Regions from separate parts of the Mesorhizobium sp. CNPSo 4689 genome, predicted to be linked through region 3. Evidence: predicted binding sites of a transcription regulator. Region 3 holds the regulator's gene; each other region holds the start of a gene.
The links. Region 3 encodes PhoB, which activates phosphate uptake and scavenging genes when phosphate is short. Its sites were predicted from a motif close to TGTCATNNANCTGTCAT; they were not measured.

Region 1 (3,246 bases), on a different contig from region 3:
TCGCCGCCTCGACATGGCCCGAGGTGGCGTCGTCGTGGCTCGCCAGCACGATGCCGCGCTCATGGCAGGCGGCGGCGATGAAGACGCGGTTGGGACCGGAGTTCATGGCCGATTCCGCCATGCGCTTCTCGCAGAACTTCTGAAAGGCGCGATCCGTCAGCTTCAGCTTGCGCTGGTAATAATAGGCATAGGTCTCGAGATTGACGAACTGGCGCTGTCCCGGCGCATGATCCATCAGCGAAGCCAGCTTCACCCGCTTATCGGTCTCGAAATTGGCGAAGGCCCTCAGGCAATCGGGTGCCGAAACTTCGCAGCGCAGATGGATGAAGTGATCAGCCCGCAGCCGGTCCTGCTCGACGCTATCCTCGATCGCATCGGCCAGCTTGCGGATGTCGGCGGAGTTCAGGTCGGCATCCTCGTCCATGCCGACGCGCAAGGCGTCGAACACGGTGGTGATGCCGGCGGTCGCCACCTGCGCGTCATGGGCAAGCACGGCGGCGATCGGGTTCCAGCGCACTTTCGGCCGCGGCGCGTAGTGGCCCTCGAGATGGTCGGTGTGGAGTTCGACCAGGCCGGGGATCACGTAGTCGCCGCCCATGTCCTCGCCGGTGCGGGCGGCGCCGGGATCGATGGCGGCAATCAGGCCGTCGCGCAGCACGAGCGAGCCCTCGACGATCTCGTCGGCAAGCACGATGCGGGCGTTGGTGAGAACGGTCTCGGCGGTCATTTCAGGCAGTCCTTGATCTCAGGCAGTTTTTCTGGCCGGGCGACGCCCGAGCGCGTGATGGGAAAGCACCATGAACGGCGCGCCCGGTTCGGTTTCGACAAACAGCGTAAGCGCATCGACGGGCACCGGCCGCAGCAGCACCTCCGCGAACAGGCTGTCTATTGCTGCGCGCAGACGAGGGCTTTCCTGTGACGCGGCGCGGCCGGACAGCGTCATGTGGAAGCGAAAGGTCTCGAAGACGTAGGGGTAGCCCCACTGGCAGAGGTTGCGGAATTCGGCCGGCTTCAGCGAATCGGGGCTGCGGCGTTCGATCTCAGCCTCGGTCAGCGGCGCGCGGAAGCGGTCGAAGCCGAGCACAACGTCATCCGCAAAACGGTTGAGCGCCGGCAGCGGCGCTTCCGGCACGAGCGCGAAAAAGCCGTCGATCTGGCCGACGACGAGGCGTGGAATGGTGACCGGCATGGTCGCTTCGGCGAAGCTGTCGAGTGCCGCGCGCAGCGAGGCTTCCGTCTCGTTCGGCGCCAGCTGGAAGGGCGCCTTCAGTGTCGCATGGAAGCCGTAGCGCCGCGCCGACGCCGTATGGAAGGCGACTTCCGCCGCCGACAATTCACCGACGGCCTCGACCGGCCGGGTCGCGGCGCCGAACGGATCGCGGCCAAGCCAGTTGGCGGCGATCCGCGCCAGCGGCTCGTCCTGCCTGGGAGTGAAGTAAATGGCGTAGCGCATGAGAAAACCTCGTCAGCCCGCTGCCATAGGTGATTTCCATGACGGATTGACGAAGCTTTGAAGAGTTTTCGATGGCAAATCGACCCAGCGGGGTCCTTAGCCGACGATTTTTCCGTGCTGGACCAACAAATTCTGGATCACGCCTTCATCAGCCATTCGTGCTCGGGCGCGTTGTGGAATTTCCAGGTGCGCTTCGGCCCGGCCATGACATTGAGATAATAGAGGTCGTAGCCATGGCAAGCTGCGCAAGGGTGATAGCCCTTGGGCACCAGCACGACATCGCCATCCTCGATCGCCATCGCCTCGTCCAGCGCACGCGCGCCGTCTGTGTCGGGATCGGTGTAAACGCGCTGGAAGGCAAAGCCCTGCGGTGGGTTGAGGCGGTGATAGTAGGTCTCCTCGAGATAAGACTCCGCCGGCAGATTGTCCTGGTCGTGCTTGTGCGGCGGATAGCTCGAGGTGTGACCACCCGGCGTGATGACCTCGACCACCAGCAGCGAATCGGCCGGCTTGCCTTCCGGCAGGATGTTGGTGACGTAACGCGTGTTGGTGCCCTTGCCGCGGGTTTCCTGGCCAAGATCGTCGGGCGCGATGACGCGAACCGGCAGGCCGCCGCCAAGCCCCGGCGCCGAGCAGACGGCAAGCTCGAGATCGGTGTCGGCGGTGACCGACCAGTCCGACCCCTCGGGCATGTAGACCGACCACGGCTTGCCGTCGAAGGGCGACATGCGCTGGCCGAGCAGGCCAAGATCCTTGCCACCGACGCTTGCCTTGCCCTTGCCGGTGACGAAGACCAGGCAGACTTCGCGATCTGTGGTTTCACCGGACGCGCTTTCACCGGGCTTCAGCCGATGCAGATCGAAACCGACATAGGTCCAGCCGGCATTTTTCGGCGTCACATGGGCGACGCGGCCATGGCCCTTGTTGGCTTTGACGAGCAGCTTCGACATCTGGGTTACTCCTTCGGTTCGGGCTCGGTCGGTGCCTTGCCCTCTTCGGCTGGCTTGTAGAGGTAGAAGAACTGCCAGACGGCGTAGCCAGCGAAGCCGAGCGCGATCACGCCCCAGAATGGCGTGCCGGAGGCGAACTCGATTGCCGACCAGATCAGGCAGACCGCGACGATGGCAACGCGCCGCCACAGCGGCCGGAAGAACGGGTGCTCATTATCTTTCATCGGGCCAATCCGGATTTCACCAACCGGACCTCGGATAGGCCGCCGGTCACGGCAAATCCAGCGTTCATGCGTTGGGGAAGCCTTGCGTCTCGACCGTGTACCCCGAAGCCGTCATCACCCGCATCAGCTCCTTGTAGCCGACCTGGGCCATTTTGAGCGGCGGATTCTTCTTTGGATCCTGCTCGGCCTCGACAACGAACCAGCCCTCATAGCCATGATCCGCCAGCCTCTGCACGATAGCGCCGAAATCCAGCGAGCCGTCGCCGGGCACGGTGAAGGCACCGAGCGCCACGGCGTCGAGAAAGGACTGCCTGGTGCGGTCGAGACTGTCGATCACGCCCATGCGTACGTCCTTGACGTGAACATGGTTGACGCGCTTGTGATGATTGTCGATGGCGCGCAGCACGTCGCCGCCGGCAAAGGCCAAATGACCCGCGTCGAGCAGCAGCGGAATGCCTTCGCCGGAATGGCGCATGAAGGCGTCGAGTTCCGGCTCGGTCTCGACGACCGCCGCCATGTGGTGATGATAGGACAGCGGCATGCCTTTCTCGGCACACCATTCGCCGAATTCGGTCAGCCGCCGGGCGTAGGCCTTCATCTCGTCGCCGGAAAGTTTGGG
Region 2 (3,246 bases), on a different contig from region 3:
CTGGATGTCCTCGGGGCGGTCCATCTTGGTGGCGCCGAGCAGGTCGGCGGCGCGGCGCGTCTCGATCAGCACGTCGGCCTGATCGGCAAAACCGTTTTCGGCCGTCAACGGGCCCTGGCCGAAGACGATCGGCAGCCATTCGACCGAGCCGTCCTCAACGAACTTGGCGACATGCAGCGTGCCGTCGTCGAGCAGGTTCATGTTGGCGGCACGGTCGTTCGGGTTGAACGTGCCCTTGGTGACGAATTTGTAGACATAGTCGAAGCGCTCGTCATCGCCGAGATAGAAGACGACGCGGCCATCCTTGGCGACGATCGATTCGGCGCCCTCATGCTTGAAGCGGCCCATGGCGGTGCGCTTCCGCGGCGTCGAAGCTGGGTCGTTGACGTCGACCTCGACGATCCAGCCAAAGCGATTGGCCTCATTCGGTTCCTTGGCGAGGTCGAAACGGTCATAGTGCGCGCCCCACTCATAGGCACCTTCGGGAATGCCGAGGCGCTTGTAGTTGGTGGCTTCCTTGTGGTCGGCCGGCAGTTCGCCGGAGAAATAGCCGTGGATGTTTTCCTCGGCCATGACATAGGTGCCCCAGGGCGTGACGCCGCCGGCACAATTGTTGAAGGTGCCGATGACCTTGGTGCCGGACGGGTCGGCGCTGGTCTTGAGGCGGTCATGGCCGGCGGCAGGGCCGGACAGCGCCATTTCGGTGTTGGAGCTGATGCGGCGGTTGAGCTTGCCGTCGCGCACGACCTGCCATTTGCCGCCGTCCTTGCGGATCTCGACGATGGTGCCGCCGTGTGCTGCCATCTCGACATCGACCTGCTCCTTGCTGAGCGGTGCGACTTCGAGCGCCTTCTTGCCGTCCTTGTCGACGATTTTCACGATGCCCGGAAACATCAGGTGCGAGTTGGTGTATTCGTGGTTGACGACCAGCAGGCCGTGCTCGGCCGAGCCGTCGATCGGGATATAGCCGACATAGTCGTTGTTGTAGCCGAACTGTTTCAGCTGGGCCTCGGCCGACTGCTTCGTCGGGTCGAATTCAGGCGAATCGGCAAACAGCGGGTCGCCCCAGCGAAGCAGCACATCGGCATCGTAACCGGGTGCTACGTGATGCTTGTCGTCGATACCGGCTTCGAGCTCGTCGAAGGAGAAGGCCGAACCTTCGGCGGCGCGGGCATTGTTGGCGCTGACCAATGCCAGCGGGCTGACGGTGGCGGCAATGGCCGAGACGGCGAGCGAACCTTTCAGAAAACCGCGGCGCGAGAAGCGCGAGGCTATGATCTCTCCCATGGTGCGGTTGTCGGTAGGGTTGGTGGCCGGGCCGTCATTTTCCTCGAGCAGGCTGGTGCGGAAACGGGCGTCGGGGGAGCGATCGTCGGTCATGAGACTTGCCTCTGGCTTTTTGGTGTGGCTGGAGCATGGGTACCTGTTCGACCCTTACAGTCGGCTGATCACACTTTCGTGACATTGTAAGCCGGGTTCAATCACCAGCCGGACCTTGGTGCGATGGACGTTGCTTGACGTCCCGGCACGCTTCGGAAACAAGGGCTGCCACAAACGTCATTCAGGGGCAAAAAGTGAGTCTTTCCGGATTACTTCAGCTCGGCATTTCGACCGTGATCTTCCTCTTGGCGGCAACGGCGGCCAAGCAATGGGGGCTGGCGCCGAGCCTGGGCAAGATCGTGGTGACGCTGGCGCTCTATTCGCTGGGCAATCTTATCATGCTGAGATTGATCCGCGAATTCGGCATGTCGGTGTCGTTCAGCCTGTCGGCGGTGATCCAACTGGTGTCGGTCAATGTCGTGGCGCTGGTGTTCTTCGGCGAACGCGTCAACGCGCTGCAGGCGACCGGCATCGTGCTGGCGGTCGCGGCGGTGGCGCTGATCATGCTCGGGCCCTATCTGCAAACGCGCCTCTAGAGCAATTTCAGGAAAAGTGTGAAACGGTTTTCCGTTCGGAATTGCGCCAAAAACAAAGGGAAAGAGCGGTTCGGCGTTTCCGTGAAACGATGAACCACTCTAGCGGGACCCGATGAAGACCTTCGCTCACGCATTGCTCAACCGCATCGAATTCCCGGTGCTGCTGGCCGGCCTGGTGATCGCCGGCGGGCTGTGGGGTTTCGAGGAATTGATGGAGGTGGCGCGGGCGAGCACGGCGCATGCCTTCGATACCGAAATCCTGCTCGCCTTCCGCAAGGCGGGCCAACCCGACAGCCCGATCGGGCCGCCGTGGCTGGAAGGGGCGATGCGCGACATCACCAGCCTCGGCAGCGCCAGTGTGCTGGTGCTGATCACGGCAGCGGTGATCGTCTATCTCTTGATGATCCGCAGGCCGGCAACGGCGCTGCTGATCTTCGTCGCCGTGGCCGGCGGCCAGGTGTTGTCCAGCCTGCTGAAGGCCGGCATCGATCGGCCGCGGCCGGATCTCGTCTCGCATCTCGTCAACGAGACGTCGTTCTCATTCCCGAGCGGCCACGCCATGCTGTCGGCGGTGACCTATCTGACGCTCGGCTCGCTGGCGGCCCGCTTCCTGCATGGCCGGACGACGAAGATCTTTGTGCTCTGCCTCGCGGTGCTGACCACCGTGCTGGTCGGCATCAGTCGCGTCTATCTCGGCGTCCACTGGCCCTCCGACGTGCTGGCCGGCTGGTGCGCCGGCTTCGCCTGGGCCATGCTGTGCTGGCTCGTGGCGCGCGTGCTGCAGCGGCGCAAAGCGGTGACGGATAGCGAATGACCCATGTTTCATCTGTTTGTAATGATGCTTGAAACATCATGATCCTTATATTATCCATTGACACTGCAGACTCAGACAAGGGTTCTGGCCGATGATCACCGCCGCGCAGATGCGCGCCGCAAGGGCGCTGGCCGGCATCGATCAGAAGACGCTGGCCGAGCGCGCCGGAGTTTCGCTTCCGACCATCCAGCGCATGGAAGCGAGCGACGGCGTCGTCAGGGGCGTGGTCGACACGCTGATGAAGGTCATCCAGGCCCTCGACGAGGCCGGGGTGGAGCTGATCGGCGAGAACCAGGCCAGCGAGCGCGGCGGCAGGGGCGTACGCCTCAAGCCAGCGCCGCAGAACCCACAGAACTGAGCCCGCAAGAAAGTCGCGACGGCGACCGCCGACATCCTGCCGACGATCCCCGCCGCCTCCGAGACGCGGAAGGCAGTCCATGGATCAGATCCGGCGGAAGACGCATCAACCGGTACGGCCAACTTTCTCTGAACTGTTCACGCCCAAACTGGTGACGG
Region 3 (3,246 bases):
TTCAGTGAGCGCGTCGACGGCCTTCGACGTTCACGAAGCGGCGGCGGCAGGGAGGAGACGCAGGCCATGTCGGTTGGAATCCGCCACGACGATCTACGCCGGCGCAACCGGGCGATGGTGATTTCGGCCGTGCGCAGGGCTGGCCAGCCGTCACGGACCGAGATCGCCGCGACCACTGGCCTCAGCCATTCGACCATTTCGGCGATCTCCTCCGACCTGATCCAGGAAGGCATCCTGACCGAGAGCAAGCCCAGCGAAGCGGCTTCGCTGAAGCGCGGCCGGCCACAGGTCGGCCTCGGCCTCAATCCGGAAGCCACCGCGGTGATGACCGTGGTGCTGTCGCTCAACTTCCTCTCCGTCGCCGTCATCGATTATGCCGGGCAGGTCATTGCCGAAGAGCAACGCCGCCTGGACACGCTGACCATGCCGCGCGACGAGCTGATCGGCGAATGCACGGCGATAGTCCGGCGCCGGTTCGAGGATCCCGATCTCGATGTCCGCAGCGTCGCCCGCATCGCGATGGGCATCCAGGGCATCACCGACACCCATGCCCGCGCCATGCTGTGGTCGCCGATCACGTCGCTGACCGACATCCCCTTTGCCGACATTCTGGAAGGCGAGTTCGGCATTCCCGCTACCATGGAAAACGACTGCAACATGATGGCGGTGGCGCTGCAATGGCGCGATCCCGAACGCTACCGCGACGATTTCATCGCCATCCTGCTCTCGCACGGCATTGGCATGGGGCTGGTGCTGAAGGGCGAACTGTTCACCGGCACTCATTCGTCCGGCGGCGAGTTCGGCCACATGATCCACCGGCCGGGCGGCGCGCTCTGCCGCTGCGGACGGCGCGGCTGCGTCGAAGCCTATGCCGGCAACTATGCCATCTGGCGCAACGCCAGGATGATGAGTGAGGATGCCGAACCGACCGATGTCGGCGACGCCGACATGCGCGCGCTCGCCGCCCGGGCGCGCGAGAGCGACGGGCCGGAGCGCGAAGCCTACCGCAAGGCGGGCGAGGCGCTCGGCTTCGGCCTTGGCAGCCTGTTCGCGCTGATCGATCCCGCACCCGTCGCCATGGTCGGCGTCAGCGCCGCCGCTTTCGATCTGATCGAACCGGCGCTGCGCGAGGCGATTGCCCAGACCGCCGGCGGCCAGCACTCGAAATCGATCTCCTTCGACACCGAGCCGAATGAGTTGCCGCTGATCCGCGAGGGCTGCGCCATGCGCGCGCTTGGCTTCGTCGACCAGGAGATTTTCGCGCCGGGCGTCCAGCAGCGAACGGGTTCGGCAGGAAAGAACGTGGCTTGATCGCGACTTGAGATGTGTTGAGGCCAGGCCGCGCCGTTCGCAGGCCTGAATATCAGCACATACCTAATCTTCCCGGATCGCGTATCCTGCCCCGCGGATGGTGCGGATGACGTCGGGCATGCGGCCATTGTTGACCGCCTTGCGCAGCCGGCCGACATGCACGTCGACCGTTCGCTCGTCGATATAGATCGTCTCGCCCCAGACATTGTCGAGCAGCTGGCTGCGCGAGAACACCCGGCCCGGATGCCGCATCATGAATTCGAGCAGCCGGAACTCGGTCGGCCCGAGCCTGATCTCGCTCTTCTTGCGGTAGACCCGGTGCGACTCGCGGTCGAGCACGATGTCGCCGACCTTGAGCATGCTGGACAGCACTTCCGGCTTGGCGCGACGCAGCAGCGCCTTGACCCTGGCCATGAATTCCGGCGTCGAGAACGGCTTGACCAGATAGTCGTCGGCGCCGGTGGAGAGGCCGCGCACGCGGTCGCTCTCTTCGCCACGCGCCGTAAGCATGATGATCGGCAGCCGCTCGGTCTCGGGCCGCATCCTGAGGCGCCGGCAAAGCTCGATTCCGGAAACCGCCGGCACCATCCAGTCGAGCACCAGCAGGTCGGGAACGTTTTCCTGCAGGCGGATCTCGGCTTCGTCGCCGCGCGTCACCACCTCGACCTGGTAGCCTTCGGATTCCAGATTGTAGCGGAGCAGCACCCCCAGCGGCTCCTCGTCCTCCACCACCATGATGCGTGGCGCTATCATCAGTCGGTTACCCCTGTCATGCAGCCGGCGCGGACATCGCTGTCTCGTCTTGCTTGGGACGATTGGCTGGCAATTGCGAGCCTGTCAGCACATAGTAGGCGTTCTCGGCGATGTTGGTGACATGGTCGCCAATGCGCTCCAGATTCTTGGCGCAGAACAAGAGATGCGTGCAGGCCGTGATGTTGCGCGGATCTTCCATCATGTAGGTCAGCAGCTCACGGAACACCGAGGTGTATTTGACGTCGATGCGCTCGTCGTCGTTCCGAAGCTTGGCGAGTGCCGCGGCGTCTGCGGCGGCGTATTCCTCGATCACCCCTTGCACCTGGACCAGCACCAACTGCGCCATCACATCGATGGAGTGCGACAGGTCGCGCGGCGTGACGCTGAGGCCGACGGTGCCAACGCGCTTGGCGATGTTCTTGGCAAGGTCGCCGATGCGCTCGAGATCGCCGGCCATGCGGATAGAACCGACCACCGCGCGCAAATCGTTGGCCATCGGCTGGCGCTTGGCGATCAGCGTGATGGCGCGGTCGTCCAGCTCGCGCTGGCGCGCATCCATGATGGCGTCGTCGGAGACCACCCTCTGTGCCAGTGCATTGTCGGAATTCAGAAGGGCCTTGGTCGCCCCGCCGACCATCGCGCCGGCCAGTTCGCCCATGTCGGAGATCAGCTTGCTGATCTGCCCGAGATCCTCGTCGAAAGAGGCGACGGTATGATGTTCACCCATGATCCTGTCCTCGTGCCTGAAAGTTGCCGCCGGACCACTCAGCCGAACCGGCCGGTGATGTAGTCCTGCGTGCGCTTGTCGTCGGGGTTGGTGAACATCTTGTCGGTGGCGCCCTCCTCGACCAGATAGCCGAGGTGGAACATGGCCGTGCGCTGCGACACACGCGCCGCCTGCTGCATCGAGTGCGTGACGATGACGATCGTGTAGTTTTGACGCAGCTCGTCGATCAGCTCCTCGACGCGGGCTGTGGCGATCGGGTCGAGCGCCGAGCAGGGCTCGTCCATCAGGATCACTTCCGGCGACACGGCGATGGCGCGCGCGATGCACAGGCGCTGCTGCTGGCCGCCGGAAAGGCCGGTGCCGGGCTCTTGCAGACGGTCCTTCACCTCGTTCCAGATCGCCGCCTTCTTCAGGCTCGATTCGACGATCTGGTCCATGTCGGCCTTGCGCTTGGC

Region 1: AC04SI_RS15880 (DUF1045 domain-containing protein) is a predicted target of PhoB. The motif match lies at 1,492-1,508, and genes of this name have one in related genera.
Region 2: AC04SI_RS31745 (PhoX family protein) is a predicted target of PhoB. The motif match lies at 1,448-1,464, and genes of this name have one in related genera.

What each region holds. Positions count from the first base shown of each region.
Region 1 covers NZ_JBWLUZ010000010.1:28,076-31,321, forward strand. The annotation lists gene AC04SI_RS15875 (alpha-D-ribose 1-methylphosphonate 5-triphosphate diphosphatase) at 1-727, opposite strand, end outside; gene AC04SI_RS15880 (DUF1045 domain-containing protein) at 746-1,453, opposite strand; gene iolB (5-deoxy-glucuronate isomerase) at 1,591-2,403, opposite strand; gene AC04SI_RS15890 (DUF3329 domain-containing protein) at 2,409-2,627, opposite strand; gene iolE (myo-inosose-2 dehydratase) at 2,692-3,246, opposite strand, start outside.
Region 2 covers NZ_JBWLUZ010000058.1:12,105-15,350, forward strand. The annotation lists gene AC04SI_RS31745 (PhoX family protein) at 1-1,380, opposite strand, end outside; gene AC04SI_RS31750 (hypothetical protein) at 1,575-1,916, shown strand; gene AC04SI_RS31755 (phosphatase PAP2 family protein) at 2,029-2,730, shown strand; gene AC04SI_RS31760 (helix-turn-helix domain-containing protein) at 2,822-3,088, shown strand; gene AC04SI_RS31765 (SulP family inorganic anion transporter) at 3,168-3,246, shown strand, end outside.
Region 3 covers NZ_JBWLUZ010000003.1:458,767-462,012, reverse strand. The annotation lists gene AC04SI_RS07345 (ROK family protein) at 67-1,311, shown strand; gene phoB (phosphate regulon transcriptional regulator PhoB) at 1,375-2,064, opposite strand; gene phoU (phosphate signaling complex protein PhoU) at 2,081-2,791, opposite strand; gene pstB (phosphate ABC transporter ATP-binding protein PstB) at 2,830-3,246, opposite strand, start outside.